3 regions of the Leuconostoc sp. C5 genome follow, and region 1 is predicted to be linked to each of the others. Evidence: riboswitches for the same ligand, from Rfam matches in the RefSeq annotation. Region 1 holds a riboswitch; each other region holds the start of a gene.
The links. Region 1 has a riboswitch for thiamine pyrophosphate ahead of tenA (thiaminase II). Riboswitches for the same ligand answer to the same signal wherever they lie in the genome.
Positions count from the first base shown of each region.

Region 2: another riboswitch for thiamine pyrophosphate. It lies ahead of thiM (hydroxyethylthiazole kinase); the one in region 1 lies ahead of tenA (thiaminase II).
Region 3: another riboswitch for thiamine pyrophosphate. It lies ahead of RHP56_RS04660 (uracil-xanthine permease family protein); the one in region 1 lies ahead of tenA (thiaminase II).

Region 1 covers NZ_CP134351.1:1,481,476-1,488,487, reverse strand. The annotation lists gene hisB (imidazoleglycerol-phosphate dehydratase HisB) at 1-321, shown strand, start outside; gene hisH (imidazole glycerol phosphate synthase subunit HisH) at 373-990, shown strand; gene hisA (1-(5-phosphoribosyl)-5-[(5-phosphoribosylamino)methylideneamino]imidazole-4-carboxamide isomerase) at 987-1,703, shown strand; gene hisF (imidazole glycerol phosphate synthase subunit HisF) at 1,700-2,464, shown strand; gene hisI (phosphoribosyl-AMP cyclohydrolase) at 2,461-2,859, shown strand; gene hisE (phosphoribosyl-ATP diphosphatase) at 2,883-3,227, shown strand; gene hisC (histidinol-phosphate transaminase) at 3,211-4,284, shown strand; gene tenA (thiaminase II) at 4,372-5,076, opposite strand; TPP riboswitch at 5,148-5,250, opposite strand; TPP riboswitch at 5,383-5,472, shown strand; gene RHP56_RS07440 (ECF transporter S component) at 5,595-6,185, shown strand; gene RHP56_RS07435 (ATP-binding cassette domain-containing protein) at 6,199-7,012, shown strand, end outside.
Region 2 covers NZ_CP134351.1:440,725-447,736, reverse strand. The annotation lists gene RHP56_RS02415 (M3 family oligoendopeptidase) at 1-717, shown strand, start outside; gene RHP56_RS02410 (DUF1003 domain-containing protein) at 767-1,507, opposite strand; gene RHP56_RS02405 (NAD-dependent succinate-semialdehyde dehydrogenase) at 1,619-3,025, opposite strand; gene thiE (thiamine phosphate synthase) at 3,145-3,783, opposite strand; gene thiD (bifunctional hydroxymethylpyrimidine kinase/phosphomethylpyrimidine kinase) at 3,776-4,609, opposite strand; gene thiM (hydroxyethylthiazole kinase) at 4,602-5,381, opposite strand; TPP riboswitch at 5,526-5,616, opposite strand; gene RHP56_RS02385 (ABC transporter ATP-binding protein) at 5,654-6,367, opposite strand; gene RHP56_RS02380 (ABC transporter ATP-binding protein) at 6,364-7,012, opposite strand, start outside.
Region 3 covers NZ_CP134351.1:933,282-940,293, reverse strand. The annotation lists gene RHP56_RS04665 (LuxE/PaaK family acyltransferase) at 1-633, opposite strand, end outside; gene RHP56_RS04660 (uracil-xanthine permease family protein) at 626-1,774, opposite strand; TPP riboswitch at 1,990-2,089, opposite strand; TPP riboswitch at 2,172-2,261, opposite strand; gene celB (PTS cellobiose transporter subunit IIC) at 2,437-3,771, opposite strand; gene RHP56_RS04650 (sugar transporter) at 3,789-4,343, opposite strand; gene RHP56_RS04645 (PTS cellobiose transporter subunit IIA) at 4,300-4,659, opposite strand; gene RHP56_RS04640 (BglG family transcription antiterminator) at 4,656-6,647, opposite strand; gene RHP56_RS04635 (PTS cellobiose transporter subunit IIB) at 6,683-7,000, opposite strand.

The DNA of each region.
Region 1 (7,012 bases):
GAACGTTACGGTGCCCAATTTGTCCCTATGGACGAAACACTAACCCGCGCAGTGATTGATTTATCAGGGCGTTCCTACCTAGTTTTGCATGCCGAACTTACTACACCAACATTGGGCACTTTTGAGACAGAGGTTGTCGAAGATTTTTGGCAAGGTTTTGCTGATCAAGCAAGAGCCAATGTTCATATTGAAGTCCTATATGGTCGAAATACACATCATAAAATTGAAAGTATGTTCAAAGCTGTTGGTCGTGCAATGCGCCAAGCAGTTACTATCAATCCGGAAATTAAAGGGGTTAATTCCACCAAGGGGCGAATTTAAAATATTAGATGATTTTGTGCAGTTAAATCGTATAATACAAAGGAGAAATATATGGCGATTATTATCGTAGACTATGGCGCGGGTAATATTAGAAATGTCATGAAAGCAATTGAATATACAGGATTAAATGCCAAAGTTTCTCAAGATCCTGCCGAGATTGCTGTCGCTGATGGCCTGGTAGTGCCAGGAGTTGGCGCTTTTGCCTCAGCCATGGATAAACTTCGAGAACGTAATTTGGTTGAACCAATAAAACAGTTTTCAAATAGCGGTAAACCATTGTTGGGTGTTTGCTTAGGGATGCAGTTACTTTTTGACTCATCAACTGAATTTGGTGAAACGACAGGTCTTGGGCTAATTCCCGGGCAAGTGGTTGAATTACCTAAACAAGAGAATTATAAAGTACCGCAAATGGGCTGGAATCAGAACAAAGTGAGCCAAATCAACCAAATCACTCGAACAATGAATGATAAATATACTTACTTTGTACATAGCTATTATGCGGTAACGGATTCAAAATATATTGCGGCAACTGTTAATTATGGAAAAGTTGATGTACCAAGTGTTGTGGTTAACAAAAATGTGATTGGTGCCCAATTTCATCCAGAAAAATCTGGACAAGATGGATTAGAGATTTGGCAAAACTTTAAGGAAATGGTAGAAAACGTATGATTTTTCCAGCAATTGATTTATTAAATGGTCAATCAGTTCGCCTTTATCAAGGGGATTATGAAAAAGAAACCACAATTAACCCAGATCCATTGAAACAGGCAAAGCAAATTGAAAGCGCAGGTTTAAAGCATTTACACCTGGTTGATTTAGATGGTGCCAAGGAAGGAAAACCAGTTAATCTAAATGTTATTCAATCTTTGCGAGAACAAACAAACTTGTTTATTGAACTTGGTGGCGGTATCCGGACTCTTGAACAGGTTAACCAATACTTAAATATAGGCATTAATCGTGTGATTATTGGATCAGCAGCTTTGACTCATCCGGAACTTGTGCGAACAGCGGTTGCAAAGTATGGCTCCGATAAAATTGTTGTTGGTGTTGACGGCCGTGATGAAAAAGTTGCCACACAAGGTTGGCTTGAAAATTCTGATACGAGTTTTGATGATATTGTTGAAGCTATGTTATCAGTAGGTGTTTCGAATTTTGTTGTCACCGATATCGCCAGAGATGGGACCCTATCAGGTCCTAACATTGAGCTATTATCACGTTTACAAAATAAATTTCCTAAAAGCAATATTATAGCTAGTGGGGGTATTGCCAATATTAAAAACGTTACAGATTTACAAGCAAGCGGTATTCACGATATTATTGTTGGCCGAGCACTTTATGATGGAGATGTGACACTAGCTCAATTAAAGGAGGTGGATGGATGACTTTAGCCAAACGAATTGTTCCAGCATTGGACATTAAGAATGGTAGAGTAGTTAAAGGGGTTAATTTTGTCAATTTACGTGAAGTAGGTGATCCCGTTGAATCAGCGAAAGCCTATCAGGCTGCTGGCGCTGATGAACTAGTGTTTTTAGACATTACAGCAACTTTGGAAGAGCGAGATACCATCATGTCAGTCGTTGATGCTGTTTCCAGGGAAGTATTCATCCCCTTGACTGTTGGCGGCGGTATTCGAACGACAGAAGACATGGGTCGTTTAATTAAAGCGGGAGCTGATAAAATATTTGTCAACTCTGAAGCAGTAAAGAACCCAGCGCTAATTACGGACGGGGCTAAAATATTTGGCTCGCAAGCTATCGTCGGCGCAATTGATGCTAAATGGGATGAGTCGGCTGGTATTTATCGGGTCTACGTTTCTGGCGGATCTAAGCCTACAAGTCTTGATGCTATTGAATGGGCCTCTGAATTAGTCGCTCTTGGGGCTGGCGAATTGCTAGTAACGAGTATGGATGCCGATGGAACAAAAAAAGGGTACGATATTCAACTCTATGATCAACTAGCAGATGCTGTGAATGTACCAGTAGTAGCCTCGGGTGGTGCTGGTTCAACACAAGATTTCGTTAATTTATTTGAGAAAACTAAAATTGACGCAGCACTAGCTGCTTCAGTATTTCATTTTGGTGAAATTAAAATACCAAATTTGAAACGAACACTGAAAGATGATGGTGTGGAGATACGCATATGATTGGAACTGAACCGGATTTCAACAAGCAAAGTCAAAATGGTTTGATCCCTGCTGTCATTGTCGACGCGGAAACAAAGGCATTTTTGATGCTAGGCTATATGAACAAAGAAAGTTATTCATTAACCAAAAATACTGGGCAAACTTGGTTTTGGTCTCGTGAACGACAAGAATTGTGGCATAAAGGGGAGACTTCGGGTAACATACAACAGGTCGTTAGCATGACATTAGATTGTGATTTAGATACTCTGCTAATTCATGTGAATCCTGCAGGGCCGGCCTGTCATACTAATGCTTACTCATGTTTTTTTAACACGATAAAAGGTGAAGGTTTAGCAGATGCTAATCAAGCAACCATTGCAAATAAATGGACTGATGGTTATTTTCCAAAAGAGTAAATGCCACACTAAAAGGAGAAATGATGCCACAACAAACAATTGAAGAACTTTATGAACAAGCACTTGAGCGCAAACAAAATCCCCAAACAGGATCCTATACTGATTATCTATATCAAAAAGGATTAGATAAAATTCTAAAAAAAGTGGGAGAAGAAAGCACGGAAGTAATTCTCGGCGCCAAAAATAATAATGAAGAGCTAATTTATGAAACTTCAGATTTATTGTTTCATTTAATGGTCTTATTAGTTGAAAAGGGTGTCAGTTTAGATGATATTAAAGATGAATTAGGGTCACGCTTAGGAAAAAAATCATTATTGCATGAACGCGCTGATTGGCGAGGAGATAAGAAAAATGAAAAAGACAGTTAAAGCTTTAGCAGCTTATCAAGCAGAATTACCGGTAGAAACTGTAAAAGCAAAGTATGGATTGCAACATTTAGCCCGCTTATCAGCCAATGAATCTGTGTATGGTCCATCACCCAAAGTTGCTCAAGCTGTACGTGCTGTTTCCGATAATATTTTAGGTTATTATCCAGATGGACAAGCGACAGAACTACGTGAAGCGGTAGCTAAGTTAAATCATGTTGACCCACAACATTTGGTGTTTGGTGCTGGCGCAGATGAATTGATTGAGCTGTTGACTCGTGTTGTGTTGGAACCAGGATCAAATATTATTATTCCCAATCCGACATTTGGTGAATATGCGATGCATGCACAAATCGAACAGTCTACAACAAAAAAAATACCCGTTAATGTTGATAACGGGCATGTTGATTTTGATGCGATTTTAGATGCTATTGATGATAAAACTGCTATGGTATGGATAGCTAACCCCAACAATCCAACAGGGGTATTCGAAACAACCAGCTCCATTAAGCGCTTTTTGGACAAGCTGCCAGCAAATATTACGTTAGTAGTGGACGAAGCCTACTATGATTTTGTAGATGAACCTGATGCTACCGTGGCACCTTTGGTAGCTGAGTACACAAACTTGGTTGTGCTACGTACCTTATCAAAGGCATACGGTCTAGCTAATTTACGTGTTGGATATGGCATTATGCAAGATCCCCTTTATAGTGCGATGCAAGCAGTTCGTTTACCGTATAATTTATCAACCTATCAGATTGTTGGTGGCACGGCTGCTGTATTAGATCAAGAGTACTTGCAGAAAAATGTCCAACGTTTTCAAGTAGAGCGCCAAAAGTTCCAAGATTTTTTGACTAAAAATAAGTTTAAGTTTTATGAATCACAGGCTAATTTTATTTGGATAAAGGTTGGCGAAACGAAAAAAGTTGGTCAAAAATTATTAGAACAAGGTTTCCAAGTCAACGATCGACTTAATCCTGAGTGGATTCGTATTGCGTTAGGTACACCAGAAGACAATGCTGAATTAAAATTAGCTTTTTTGAAAGCTACAAACAAATAAATTCACGGATACACAAAAATGTTGCGTCATTAAATAACGACGCAACATTTTTGTGTTATTAAATTTCACTTCTTTACATCAATAGCCTTACAAAGTGTTTGCCTGATTTAATACATCTTTGAAGCGCCAGTCTTCTTGGTGGTAGGCTTGTTCCCAGAACTGCCATTCTAATTCACAACTTTTAAGAAAAAACTGTGTGGCCTGTTGGCGTTGTTGAGTTGTTGCATTTTCTGCCAAGCGATCTATCCATTCAAAGATTTTGTCAGATAGTGAAACTTCCGAATCATCATCTGTATTATCATAAAAATCAATCCAGCTTTTGAATGGGTTATCATTTGTGTTCGCTTTCTCCTGAACTTGTTTTTTTGCAATTTCATTATAGGTCCAAGGGCAAGCCTGAAAAGCAGCTAGAATATTTAATAAGGAGCCGGTGTCAGCCGCACGATACATATGTGATTCGTATAGATATGCTTTAGGTGTTGGCGTGGCGTGTTGCAATGTTTCATATTCGACGCCGGCAACGTCACAAAAAACATGATGGGGATGAATTTCGCTATTTAAAATGAAATCAATTGAATCAGCAAAAAATTTCATTTCATTACGATCAGTTAATTTTGTAATGGCATTGGCATAAATTTTGATAAATTCACTAAGATATTGGAAATCTTGTTCAACGTAAAAAATCAAAGCTTCTCGGGGGACGTAACCGTCCGCAATGCCACGAACAAATGCGTGATCATGAATGGCTGTCATAATTGGTGCAGCTTGGGTGCGCAATTCTTCTGAAAACATAATTTCTCCTAAAATCTTTACATGTCCAACAAAAAAACTCTCTCTTGACTAGGCAAAAAAGAGTATCTTTTGTAAAAAGAATACCACTTTCCTACGCTAGTATTGACTAGATCAGGTTCGAAGGGATTGATAAGTAATATCATCTCAGCCAAGAAGGCACCCCTAGTGGACAGCATATATTTTTTTTAATGAGATTAGCATAGCATTGAAAAATTAAAATTGCAAATGGTTTTATGGTGTAGCTAATGGGCTAGAAAATTTCTTTGCATTTAAAATTAGAATGGGTTATACTAATTCACGAAGTTAATATTTTATCTGGGGTACCGTAAGGTTGAGATAATACCCATTGAACCTGTCAGGTTAATACCTGCGAAGGAAGAATAAGTTAGATTAAGATGTCTTTTTGATGCCATCAATCACTAAATTCTTTTGTGGTTGGTGGCTTTTTGTATAGACACTTATACTATAAAAGGTATTTTATCGAAACATACAACCTCGAAACAAGAGGAGAGATGTTTATGGAACAAGTAGAAACAGTAACAGCGGGATCAAAAGGGAAATGGTCTTTGCGAGAAGTCATTTTAATGGCGTTGATTGGTATTGCCTTTGGTGTGATTTATTTTATTATGGATCCAGTGTACACAGCACTTGATGCAGTCTTAGTTCCGCTTGGGTTGCACCAATACACCATTGCAATCACTATTGGGCCATGGATGATGGCAGCCCCATTGGCTAGTTATTTATTGAAACGTGTTGGTGCGGGATTAATAGGTGAATTGCTTGGCGCCACTGGAGAAGCCTTGTTGGGCGGCTATTGGGGTGTTGCAACACTAATTTCTGGATTTATTCAAGGTATCGGATCAGAGCTTGGTTTTACTTTGACAGGATATAAAAGCTGGAAAATGGGTTTGATTTTGTCAACATTTACTGGAACATGCGTGACATTCATCTGGTCATTGTTCCACGATGGATATCTACAATTTGATTTTGGTATGCTAGTTGGGTTGTTTATTGTTCGCTGGATTTCAATTGCATTTTTTGCCGGTCTATTAGTTTACTGGATTGTCAACTTGCTAGAGAAGTCTAAATTATTAAAAACAAACCGATAAGGTCAATAAAAGTATGACGGAATTAAAGGCCAATCATTTAGATATTAAATTTGACGATGAAATTATCTTAGAAGATATTTCACTGGAGATTAGACCAGAACAATTTATATTATTAGTTGGTTCATCTGGATGTGGTAAATCAACTTTGATGACTGCCTTAGCTGGGTTATATCCTAAATATGGCGGCGAATTGTCACAGGAAGTGTCTTTGAACCATCAGTCAATTGCTCAAATCAAAGCGAACCATCGCGCTAAAAAAGTTGCCATGCTATTTCAGCATCCAGATCAACAATTTGCCATGGATCGCGTAGAAGCTGAATTGATTTTTTCATTAGAAAATTTATCTTTAACTACCGAGGAAATTGATAAGAGAATTAATTCTGCTTTATCAGAGGTAGGAATTGAATCACTGCGACACCGAGAACTTTCATACTTGTCAGGTGGAGAATTGCAAAAGGTTGCTTTAGCTGAAACATTAGCGATGGGTGCAGAAATTATTTTATTGGATGAACCTTTTGCGGCCGTTGATCCAGAGCATCGACATGAGTTACAAGTATTGTTAAAAAAATTAGTTGATCAAGGGCATGGCATTTTAGTTTCAGATCATGACACAAGTGGATACGAAAATCTGATAACAGATTTATATCGTATTGAAAATCGACATATAGCATGTATTGATTCTACAGCTTGGTCTCCTTTTTTTAAACAAGATGTAAATGATAGTATTGTTACTAATGATGAATTTAATGAGTCTGTGTTTAGCATGGCACATGTGACGGTAAACAACGGTAAACAATCCATATTGAAGAATAGCAGTTTTGAGTGGG
Region 2 (7,012 bases), 970 kb from region 1:
GTCCCAGATTTACACGAGTCTCGAATATTTCTAACCTACACAGGTTCAGTAAATGATGCTGCGACAATTGCGCACGAACTGGGTCACGCATTTCACTCTGCGCAGCTAACTGACTTACCATTTTGGCGTGATGCCTATGCTATGAACGTTGCCGAAACAGCCTCGACTTTTGCCGAATTGATTGTTAATGACGCTAACGTAAAAGAAGCAACAACAGATGCCGAGAAAATTGTATTATTAGATGCAAAAATGACTAATCCTATTGCTATGTTTTTAAACATACATGCCCGCTTCTTATTTGAAGATTCGTTTTACACAGAACGTAAGCATGGCCTAGTGACACCACAGCGTCTCAATCAACTAATGGATAACGCGCAAAAAGAAGCTTTTGATGGTATTTTAGATGTCCGTCATCCCCACTTCTGGTCATCAAAACTGCACTTTTTCATTGATTCTGTGCCATTTTATAATTTTCCTTATACATTTGGTTATTTATTCTCATCAAGCATTTACGCGCAAGCACAAAAAGATGGTGACAATTTTGAAGAAAAATATATTGCCTTGCTACGTGACACTGCTAATATGACTTCAGAAGAATTAGCAAAAAAGCATCTTGGTGTTGATCTAACGAAGCCGGAATTTTGGCAGACTGGTGCCGATTTGGTTAAAAAAGATATTGACGAATTCTTGTCACTTTCTAAGCAATTTATAAAATAAAAATAGACAGAACAAAAGGCCTAAAGTGTATCACACCTAGGCCTTTTTATTAGTCAACATTTTTAATTTTTTGGTGACTATGTAACTCATTGACCTGTTTTTGTAATTCTCCAAGCATTTTTGTCTGCATTTTTTGAATTTCAAATAAATCGGGGTTATCTTTTTGAATAATACGGTCAATTTTAGCATGCAGTACCCTCATCTCCTCCTCGGTCTTTAAATTCACATGGTAATCATTATCCGCGTGCAATCTGTCATAATCAGATGATCGATTCTGACTCATTAGTATTAACGGCGCTTGTAATGCGGCCACCATACTCAAAAATAAGTTTAATAATATAAAAGGGTAGGGATCAAAATGCATGTTGAACAATTGAAAAACATTGGTGATGATCCACATAATCATTGCACAAATGGACACGATAATAAATCCCCAACTACCGCCAAAATGTGCGACATTATCTGCTATTTTTTGGCCAAATGTATAGGATTCTCTTTGATGCTTATTCACATTAACAACTTTAAAACTTTTATCTGTCAATATGTGCGTTAGTTTGTTATTAATATGTTTGTTTGTTCTATGCTTCTCCAATATCATTTTATCGATTTTTTCTAAACGGTATTGAAGCAAATGATCAAAGCAAATAAAATCTGCCAACATGCTGTCAGGAAAATCATGCTTTATCTTTTGTTGTAGTTCAATATCTAGTTCTGCCAGTAAGACACCATCGACAACATTCTTTTCTTCACCATCCACAAAACATATAAAACTTCTTTGCATACTGGTCATTATTTATCCTTTCCAACCAAGTTCTCAATTTGAAGTAACGAAAAACGATTAAATCTCAGCATTATTCGAGATCTAATCGTCTAACCAGTAATAACCGGCATTTAGTAATTTTTAAACAAATCCACCAAAAGCATTATCTAAATCAATTGGTTCCTTTTTAGTAACAATAAGTTCCTTGTTCACAAAGGTTTCGATACCAAAGCGTCCTAGTTCACGTCCATAGCCAGAATTTTTAACACCACCAAATGGTAACTCAGGTAATGTTCCACCAAAACTATTCACATAAACCGCTCCCGTCTCAATACGAGAAGCAACTTCCGTCGCATGCTCAGGTGAACCACCAAATACCACGCCCGATAAGCCATAATTAGAATCATTAGCTAGTGTAATTGCCTCTTCTTCATCTTTCACTTTGTAGACTTGTCCAACTGGACCGAAGAACTCTTGATAATAAGCTGGGTTGTCTTTTGTAATACCAGTTAAAATAACGGGATCAAACAGTGCAGCTGGTTTATCTTGGACAACACTACCATATTCAAGAGTAGCACCGGCATCAACTGCCGCTTTCACTTGTTTGGTCAAGTTTTTCTTAGCCTTGCTGGTACTTAATGGTGCTAATGTCGTATCTTCCAACAATGGGTCGCCTAGTTTTGCTTCAGCAAAGGCATCTTTTAACATTGTAAGTACCGCATCATAATTTTTTTCGGTTACAATAAACCGTTTAGACGAAGTACATACCTGTCCTGCATTGTACAAACGAGCACCCCCGATAATCTTTTTAATCTCAGATAAATCGGCATCATCCAGAACAATGAATGGATCACTTCCACCAAGTTCAAGCGAACTTTGTTTCATATTTTTACCAGCTTCGGCAGCAATTAATTGTCCGGCACGTTCTGAACCAGTTAACGCCACTCCCTGTACACGATCGTCAGCAATAATTTTATTCACTTGATCGTAATCAATGAATAAATTAGCAAACGCACCAGTAGGTGCACCAGCACGTTCAACAATTTTTTCAAATTCTGATGCAGCCATTGGCGTATTGCTTGCATGCTTCAAAAGCATTGGGTTTCCAGCTATATAATTTGGTGCAAATACACGAATAATTTGATAGCAAGGAAAATTCCATGGTTCAACCATCATCAATACCCCAGTGGGGCGCGAAATTACTTGCGCATCCCCCATCGAGGATTTGATTGGTTCTGGCTTAAGGAAATCTGCACCATTTTTGGCATAGTAACGAGCAATTGAAACACTTAATGCTACTTCACCTTGAGCCTCGACAAATCGCTTACCCATTTCAATAGTAAGTACCTTAGCTAAATGATCAGCATCTTCTTCCATCAAGTCAGCAATTTTGTTTAATATCTCTGCGCGACTACTAGCCGGGTCATTGCGCCACTTTTTATACAATGCATGACCTTCGGCAATTGCCTTCTCAACATAAGCGTCATCATGATTGTCAAATGTTTGAATAACTTCGTCGTTAAAGGGATTAATTGTTTGATAGCTCATTTTATTCGACCTTTCTTCAATTAACAAATTACATTTCTGTTCTAAACACCCCTACTATAACACCATTATTCATTCGCAAAGTATATTTTGTTTGTGATATTTTCAGCAAAACACATTATTTATAAATGTAATGAACGCCAATATTTTAAGGTAGCGCTTATATTTGCGCTTTGACTAATCATACTGATTACAGCAGCACCGTTAACACCCGTAGATAAAACTGATGACAAATTTGTCTCCGATATTCCACCGATTGCCACACTTGGCCATTTACTTTTGCTTGTCAAATATTTTAAACCTTCAACCCCAATCTCTGGATTTGCATCAGCTTTGCTTACCGTCGCAAAAACAGGACCAATTCCGATATAATCAATCCCTTTAATATTCTCTATTCTTTTATATTGGCTGTCATCAGACACCGATACCCCAACAGCTAGATTCCCAGCTAATTGAATATTATTGATAATATCGCCATCTTTTTGCCCAAAATGAACACCCTCTGCATCAATTTCATGTGCTAGTTGAATGTCATCATCAATAATCAATGGTACATGGTAGTCAGCTGTTAGTTGCCGGACTTTTTTGGCTACTCGTAATTTCTCTGATCCACTTAAAGCCAGTTGCCCTTTTTCTCGATATTGAAACACACTGATTTTCGATTGCAGTGCTTCCTCTAAGACTTCAAAAAAATGTCTCTCTCCATTGGTGTCCTGAGTTCCTAATACAAAATAATTTACTAATATGCTCGGATCAAACATTTTCTAGCACCTCTGGAAAATGCCTGTCAGTCATTCTTGCCTGGTGATTAAGCGGTCCATGCCCATGCCCAACATCGATACCTTCACGAATGGTAGCATCAACATAAGCTTTTGCATGAATAATAGCCGTTTTCATATCATCTCCCAAAGCTAAACGAGCAGTAATGGCCGCAGAAATTGTATCCCCTGTCCCGTGAGTTCTAATTGTATCTACCCGTGAGCTTTTAAGCCAAAAATGACTACCATCAGCCAATAGAATATAGTCATAAACATCTTTCCCGGAGGCATGTCCACCTTTTAATAATACGTTTTCAACTCCTAATTGTTGTATCTTTGAAGCTGATTGCATCACATCTTCATGGTTAGTAATGTTTGACCCACTTAAGACTTCAGCTTCTGGCATATTAGGCGTAATGAGCGTTGCCAGCGGTATCAAACTAGACTTAATAGCAACTATGGCCTCATCACTCAATAAGTGAGCGCCTCCCTTGGCAACCATTACAGGATCTAATACATAGTTACCAAAATCTGCTTGTTGTAAAAATTCAGACACTGATTCTACTGTGGGCACATCACCAAGCATGCCACTTTTTACAGCACTTATTTTTAAGTCATCAGCCACTGATTTTAATTGGGCATGGATCATAGATGGTGAAGTCATCGAAACTTGCTGTACACCCATTGTGTTTTGTGCTGTTAGAGCAACAATAACATTAGCGCCATAAACACCTTGGGCGGCAAACGTCTTTAGATCCGCGCTAACTCCAGCGCCACCACTGCTATCCATACCAGCAATTGTTAGAACTTGGGGTGTTTTATTAACCATGATTCAGCACACTTTCCTTAATAAAATTTTGAACATCGATATTATCAATAACAAATAATTCATCTAATAATTGATTTGTAAAAGAACCTGGTTGATTCGTTTTTGTAGCGGCTTTTTGTCCAGCAAGTTTGAATGTAGCCATTGCATTCATCACATTAGGAACCTTTAGCCCATCGGCAATGAACGCACCAATTAATGATGATAAGGCATCTCCTGTACCTACAATAGAAGATAATTGTTCAACATTTATATCAAGTGTTTGTGTGTATTGACCATCACTGACAACGTCACAAGCCCCGCTTAGCGCAATCACTGCACCTGTTTTTTTGGCGGCACGCTGTGCAATTTCAATTACGTCACCTTTTCCAGTAGCATCAATACCTTGACTAGCAAAATCAATATCGGCAAACCAAGCAATTTCGGCTGCATTACCACGAATAACATCAACATGACCAGATGCTAAAAATTGTGTAATGGCTTTAGACCTAAATGGAACTGATACAGCAACCGGATCTAATACGACTGGCTTGCCTAATTGGTATGCTTCCTGAGAAAGTTTAATAATATCGTTAATTTCTACTTTTTGAAGCGTCCCTGTGTTAATAATCACCGCATTGGCAATTCCGGCTAATTCCTTAAATTCTGCTAGCTCGCGACTCATTAACGGTGAGGCACCAACAACATTAACTACATTAGCTACAAATTGTGGTGTAACAAAATTTGCATAAGTAAGGACAAGAGGTGATTTCGTTCTAATGTCTGTAATATTCATGATTAAATTCCTTTTTTGTTTGGCTTCGTGTTTTTAAACAAATATCTTCATTAATTTTAAAAATTAACATTAATGAATAAAAAAACCGCTAACTATCAGAAAAGATTAGTTAACGGCTAAATAGGCATATTTATACACTAGAATAGTTCATTATTATAATCTTCCTTCGCACGAATTACCGTAATCAGGTTCAATGGGTATCTCTCAGCCAGCTTGGGCACCCCAGATATTTATTTAATTCTACTTCAGTGTACCTGAATCCATATGAATAATCAACCGCCTAAGTATGCTTTGCGCACGTCATCTGATGCAAGTAGCTCTGCTCCCGTACCTGTCATCGTAATCTTTCCACTTTCCAAAACATAGCCTCGATCCGCAATTTTTAGCGCTTGATTCGCATTTTGTTCGATTACTAATACTGTCATTCCTTGTGCATTAACATTTTTAATAATATCAAAAACTTTCTCAATAAATAGCGGTGCCAAGCCCATGGAAGGTTCATCCAACAATAACAATTTTGGTTTTGCCATTAATGCGCGACCCATGGCTAGCATTTGTTGTTCACCACCAGATAAAGTCGCTGCATCTTGATTACGTCTTTCCTTTAAAATTGGAAACTGATCGTAAATAAGTGCGTATTCATCTTTCAAGTTAATACCCTTGCCTCGAGTAAAAGCACCCAACTGTAGGTTTTCTTGAACAGTCATGCCAGAAAACACGCGACGTCCTTCTGGCACTTGAGCAACTCCACTTGAGACAATTCGCTCTGAATTCATAGTCAATATGTTTTGATTTTCAAATAAAATACGTCCCTTAGTGGGTTTTTCTAAGCCCGAAATCGTACGTAAAATTGTAGTTTTCCCAGCGCCATTAGCACCAATTAGTGATACGATTTCGTTATTGTTCACCACAAAGTTAACGTCTTGTACCGCTTTAATGGCACCATAACTTACGTTTAAATTTTCAACTGTCAGTAATGCACTCATTCGTTATTTTCTCCCAAATATGCACGGATCACATCGGCATTTTGCTGTATTTCTAATGGTGTGCCACTGGCTAATAACTTACCGTACTCTAATACATATAATCGCTCACTGACAGCCATAACAAGGTTCATATCATGCTCAATTAAAATAATTGTCATCTTAAATTCTTGTTGAACTTGTTTAATTAAACGTGTTAAATCAGCCGTTTCTTGTGGATTCATACCAGCTGCTGGCTCATCTAAAAATAAGATTTTAGGTTTTGTGGCCAATGCCCGCACAATTTCTAAACGTCGTTGTTGCCCATATGGTAAGTTTGTTGCCAGCGTATCTTGTACCTCCAGCATATCAAAAATACTTAGCAGCTTACGAGCTTCGTTTTTTAGTTGCTCTTCATTTTTATAAAATGAAGGTAAACGAAACAATGAACTGAATACATGTGCCTGAGTACTAGAATTCATAGCAATCATAACATTCTCTAATACTGTTCGACTTTCAAACAAGCGAATATTTTGAAAAGTGCGCGCAACGCCTAATCGAGCACGTTTTGCAGGAGATTGACGATTGACATTAGCTAACTGCTGACCATCAAATAGGAGTACTTCTCCCTCACTAGGTGAATATACACCTGTTAGTAAATTAAATAAT
Region 3 (7,012 bases), 550 kb from region 1:
GTATGCCAATAGATGAACATAAGAAAACGAAGCACCCAAAAGTAATATGGGCTCATGATTTTTTTCTGCTTCTTGAAGAGCAACGATTAGTTCCGAATAGTTTAGTTGGTTATTTTCAAAAAAGATATGGCTATTTTCAGTACCAAATTCTCGTATAGCGGTTGATATATAGCGAGATAAAGAAGAGTTAGGGTTATCTGCCATACCCGGAAACAAAGAAAGTATTCTAATTTTATCCGTATTAGGCAAAACGTTTTTCTTGAATCCTGCCCGCATAGATTCTTCCCAAATATTTAAATTCGAGATATAATGTTTGCTTCTATGATTAATATTTGTTGTGCCACTCGAATAAAAAACATCCGCAGCTTGATTAATATCTTCGGTTGACAGAATTAATTCTTTGTACGCTTGAATCGGAATTAGCGGAACCTCGTGCCAGTTTTTTACAGTCAAGAGGTTTTTATGTCGTAATTGGGCAAATTTTTTATATGGTAAATTGTTTTGAAATTGATAAGCAAAAATGCGCATAGCTAGCTGATTGAAGTCCGATTCATATTGCTCTGTTTGATGATCCTTGTATTTATTAATGAAAGTTAAAATGTCGCTTTGAATTTTTTTAGATTTTTCAATCATGAGATCCCCTTATATTTTTTATCATTCGTGGTAAGTTAACCAAGGCAAACTGTAAGATGATGGCAGACAACGCACCGACTAATATGCTATTAGATAATAATTCACCTGTAACACCTGACCAGCCGGTTGCATAGTTGGGCAGAGCAATCGCTAGTATGATAGACAATCCAATAATCATGTTATTTTCATTGTTGTCAGGCGCTCTTTTCAAAATGTTGAATCCAGTCAGAATTAAAGTTGTTGCTGCGGGCAAAAATATGCCCCCAATCACTGGACTAGGCGTTATTGCCAAAAACGCACCAATTTTAGGAACAAAACCTAGTACGACAAACAAAATCCCTGCAATAATTACTGGTATTCTCGAAACATTGCCAGTTAAGTTTAAAATCCCTACATTCTGAGCAAAAGCAGTTGTTGGAAAGCCTCCGAACAAGGATGAAAACATTGATCCCGCAGATTCGCCAATTAGACCATTTTGAATGCGCCTTGGTGAAATATTTTCTTTTAAAGTATCGCCAGCTGCCTGATAGACACCTAAAGCCTCTACCACTGCAACCACATAGGCAACAAAGAATGTCAAAAACATGACCCAATTAAACTTTAGCGATCCATAAGGCAATAAATGAGGCATGCCAAACCATGATTTTGTTGATAATACGCTGTAATCTACGACACCTAACGAAACTGCTAGAATATCACCAACAATTAGCGCGATTAAAAAGGAAAAACGCTTCCAAAATCCCTTACCAAATATCGACAATAGAATGACAATAGTTGCTGTAGTAACAGACAAAATAAGTGTTGTTGGTGAAGAGAAACCTTTATCACCTGGATAACCACCTAAGAATTCAGATAGTGTGAATCCAGATAAAGAAATACCAACCAAAAATATTAGTGTTCCGGTAATTGCCGGTGTCAATAATTTGATTAGTTTATTGATAAGTCCTGTAACGGACAATAAAAATACAATGAGTGCACTCAGTAAAATTGAACCACTCGCCGTTGCTAACTGACCAGCTTTACCAGCATTAATCATTAACGCGTCAAAAGCAGCTGACGGCCCTTGAACAATAGGCAGCTTCGCTAATTTTGTTGCCTGTGTAAGCGTGACTAATCCTGAAACAATAAAAATCGTGTTCACAAGATTAGTTGATAAGTTCAGTTAGAGCCCTGCGGCAGCGGCAACATAAATTGGATCTAACCACACGTTAGAAACAAACACGTGCTGTATTCCAGCTAGGCCATGATCCATGATTCGGTTATGTTTTGGTGTCATCATAATTAAATTCCTTTTCCAATAAAAAAGTGCCCTTAAATACATAAAAAAGGACACTTTTGACAACAGTACATGTCGTTATCAAATATTGGTCACTTTCCTACGCTAGTATTAACTAGATCAGGTTCAAAGGGACCGATATACATCATCTCAGTCTTTGCGACGCCCCTAGTGATTATTATTCATTTTTCAAAAAAATCCTCTCAATAAGTCATTTTATGCAATAAAAAAACATTTTTCTCACCTAGAGAAAAATGCTACGTTAAAAAATGTAGCACTTTCCTACGCTGATGTTAATCAGTTCAGGTTCGAAGGGTTCTTCTCAGCCATTTTGGCGCCCCTAGCACAAGCATTATTGTATCATAAATTTTCTATTAAATGTAAGTAATTCATTCTATTTTTCACATAAGTTTGTCATTAAGTGATATCCTTACTGATGAAATTTACCTTTCACAAATCAGCCAGCCGAGAATATAAAAAATACCAGTCTGTTACTAAACACAGACCAGTATTTTGATGCCTCGTCATTAAGGCTGTACTTGTGTTTTCCCCTGCTCATCATTGTACAACTTAGTATCATATATTTTGATAAATGGTAAGTAAATAATGAAAGCTATTACAACACAGATTATTGCTAAGACTGCTGCTTTCCAATCAACGGTACTAATAAATGCACCGATTCCGGCTGGGGATGGCCATGGTGCTTGAATAACAATTGGCCGAATGATATGGAAGTTAATGGCTGCATAAGCAACGGAAGCTGTTGCCATTGGTGCCAAGAAAAATGGAATAGCTAGATAAGGATTATAAACAATTGGTAATCCAAATATTAACGGCTCGTTAATATTAAAAAGTGATGGTACGATTGAAGCTCGGCCTAAAACTTTTAGCTGTTCGGAACGTGCTAGTAAAGTAATAAATATGCATAATCCAAGTGTCGCACCAGAGCCACCTAAGATAGCAAAGGCATTATTAAATTCTCCAGCAAACGGTATGTTAGCCCCATTTGAATTTGCTACCATATTTGCTAAGAAGATAGGCGTAATAAATGCGGAAATAATGTTAGCGCCATGAATACCAACAATCCACAAGGCATGAATCAAGAACTCAATCACCATAATTCCTAGCCAGGTGCTAGTCATGCTTGTAACGAAGCTAAATGGTATTGCAATCATTTTGAAAATGTCAGTACCGAGTAACACTAAGGAACCATTAATACCCAGTACAACAAAAGCAATAACGAAAGTTGGAATCAATGCCGTAAATGATCTTGATACACCTTCCGGTACAGCATCCGGCATTTTAATCGTCCAGTTATGTTTCACACAGAATGAATACAACCAAACTGCTAAAATAGCCATAATAATCGCTGTGAAAATACCACTTGTTCCAACACGGTCGATTGTGCTAGTCATTCTAAATCCGTTGATAACTGTCTCGTCCTTGGATATAGTATTTAGCAGAACAATTTTTCCGCCTTTTAAAACCAATTCTGGCAAGCACATAAAGAATGCAAATAGTGATAAGAAGGCACCATTTAATGGCGCTACTTTTAGTTTATCTTCTGTTTGAATAATACGAGTTAATTCAAAACCAATTGCTAAACTAAAATACATGGCTAAGATACCCATGGTTGCTGTGTTGGCAATCATGTACAAATCGCTAAACTTAAAGAATGTTGCGTCGAAAAAATCATTTAAGAACGGAAATACTGTCGGCAATATATTCAAAACTAATATCATAGATCCAACAATTGTAAAAGGAATTGAAGCCATACCAGCAGCCATGATAGCTCTCACAATTCTATATTGGGAAACTTTGGTCATTGGTTTCAAAAGCACTTTTTGTAGGAAGTTAAACATAGGTCCATTTTCCATAACTATTTCATCTCCTTATTATTTTTAAGAACGGACTGATAGGCTGTCAAACGTGCGTAATATTTATCGTGATTTGTTGCAATCAAGCCTAACCTTTTGTTAACTATGAGAAGTATGCTACTACTGAGTAATAACAGGATTAGTACCACTAAGCGGTTACTACCAGTATTTTGTATAAATTGGTAAAAAAATGTAAATAACGATGTTGGGATGCTCACCATTAAAATGATATTCACGATAAGCTGTGATGTGAAGAACACTTTTGAATAAATCAGTTGGTTCGTATGATGTCCAAATAACTTAATTTGTTCAATAATTGCTAGCGAAGCGATAAACATTAAAGCAACAGGTATCAGTGCCACTAGGGTCTGCCACATAATTATGGCCCAATACAAGTTTACGAACAGAAAGAATGCCGTGGCATAACGGATTAACATGAATCGATTAAACTGCATGCTTTTAAGGCTCATTTCCGTACGATTTTTTTCGATTGCGACCTCTAAACCGTGCTGTTTATCCTGTGGCTTTTTTGGCCCTCGTTTGATTCCTTTTTTCAATGTCTTGTACCTCCTCATAAAGAGTCTGCATTTCAATAGCCATCTCACGTAAAGTCATCGTTGTCATTAAGTGGTCTTGTGCATGGACTAATATAATTTCCATATCAATATGACTACCCTCAGCGTATTCTTGTAACAAGTTTGTTTGCGATTTATGAGCTAATAGTAATTCGTCATTTGATAATTTTAGATTTTCGTTAGATAACTTAAAGTTTTTTTCTCTCATGGCTTCAAAAGCCTTATGAACCATTGTGCGCGCATTTCCACTGTGTAAAATAATTTCAAAAGCGACAACTTGAATGTCTTCTGATTTCATATATACTTACCTCCTTTCATCATTAACAGAAAATTATGCCGAAATTCTGAAAAATTTCTTGAGGCAACCAACCGGCCCTGTTCTTCAGTATTTTCTGTAAATTTTACAATTGCCTGCGTCGTTTCTGTCAAACCCTTATTGCTCCGATAGGATGGTGATAGCAGGAAAACTAGCTGAATGTTTGGATGCTCGTCAGACCATCTGACACCATTTGGTATAATTCCAATAGCAATTTTGGGTACTCGACTCATCGGCATAGCAGGATGTGGAACGGCGATAGTATCACTAAAAACGATTGAGCTCAGTTGTTCACGTTGATCGATTTGTTCCAAAAATTCATGTTTTAATTCGGTAGGTTCATTGGACATCAGCATATTAGTTAACTCTTGTAGTAATTCCTTCCGATGAGGCGATACCTGCCATATTTTAAAACTTGACTGATCAATAAATTGATCAAAATGATTTAAAACACTATTAATTGGTTGCTTTTTCTCTACAGCAATATATTTATTTCGGACTTGCTCATTATCTAAAAATTCATTTATTTTTTGAACATCTGCTTCGGTTAAAAAAATACTTACCTGTATGACTGGAACCTTGAAAACACGTGTTGACAGATCAATAGCACTGATAATGAGATTAACATTACTTAAAGTAGTGTCATCAACTTCATAATATCCTTTAATATCAACAATGTTTAAATACATGCCAAATTCTTTTTCGACACGATTGTTGAGTAACTGTGCCGATCCATACCCTGTTGCGCAGATAATTAAGGCTCTTGGTTTATTTAAATTTTTGTATTTTTCTGCTGCTGCCATCAAATGAAGTGCTAGATAAGCGACTTCATCGTCATTAATGTCAAACTGAGATAAATAAGGCGACCATTTTATATAGCGCTTGGTATCCATGAACTCACTTAAATAATTCGTTTTTATTTCTTGTAACAAAGGATTTTTCAATTGAATACCTTGCTCAAGGCGAACTATCATGGGTTTTAGATGTTCAATGATATTTTTCTTGAGAGCATAATCCTTAGTAACTGGATAATCGGTTTCTAATTCAATTCGTTGCAAGATCATATCTAAATCCCGTTGGAAGGGACCATCATTTTGTATATTAATATTTTTCCCTTGTGCCATTAATTGAATGGTTAAATAATCTACTTCACTTTCCGGAAATTTTAATGCTAAGCCACTTTCAATACGAGAAAAAATTTTTCTAGCAACATCACTAACATTTCTGATTTCAGGATTAATGTCAACTGGAGCAGCCTGTAATTCAAAGCCGCATTTCAATCGTTGAACGCTTAGTGCAATGTATAAAACAATATTTTGTATGGTAAAGTCCGTTAAATGAATACCAGCTTCTCGACATTCATCAAGAACAATAATCGTAATTTGATCGAAACTAATTGCCTTAAAGAAAGATTTATTTTTCATATAATGTTGAATAGAATTTTCACTATGACTGAAAAAGTAATCTAGAATAAAGTGACGTTTATCGCGCTCTAAACCCGTAATGAAAACACCTATATTGGCTTTGCTTTCGACACTAATTCGATATGGCATTAACACTTTGCGAATGATCGATAAATCTTTTGAAAGTGTGGTCCTTGTAACAAATAATTTTTCAGCCAAGTCATCAATTAAAAATTTTTGATTTTCAATAATAAGTTTGTTCAAAATATACTTTTGACGGTCCGAAATATTATTGCTGTCCTCATTAATTAACCACTGGGATAATTCATAATTTTTATTTAAAAATAAGTCAAATGTAACGGGATGAGATATGTGCAACCGATAACCTAAACTGGGTTTTGCATCAAGTAGGGCACCTTGTGAAACTAAGGTTTCTTTTAAAATTTTGATATAATTACGAATTGTTCTAGGTGTCAGTGACAAAAGAGTAGATAATTCTTCACTGGTTACGAAACGATCTGAATTATCTACTAAATAGATTAGTAAATCACGCTCTTTTTTCCTCATCATCACACCTCACACAACCTTTACCATGCAAATTGCTAACTAATATGTTCCTGTACTAAGTTCGCCATGCCCTCAATACCTGTTGGTATGGGTATATAGGCTTTAAAGGGAATAGAAACAACAGGTTTACCAACCTCATCTCCAATCTTTTCAAAACCTTCAAGATACATTGTTGTCTGTGGGCTGACCAGAAATAGATCGAAATCACTATTACGAATAGCATCTTCTCCTTCTGTAGCAGTAATCGCATCCACTTCAATATCTATATTTTTATTTTTGAAATAGTCAGTTGTTTTTTTTGCCATCATGGAGGATGACATACCAGCTGCACAAATAATTAAAGCTTTTTTCATCGTGTTTCTCCT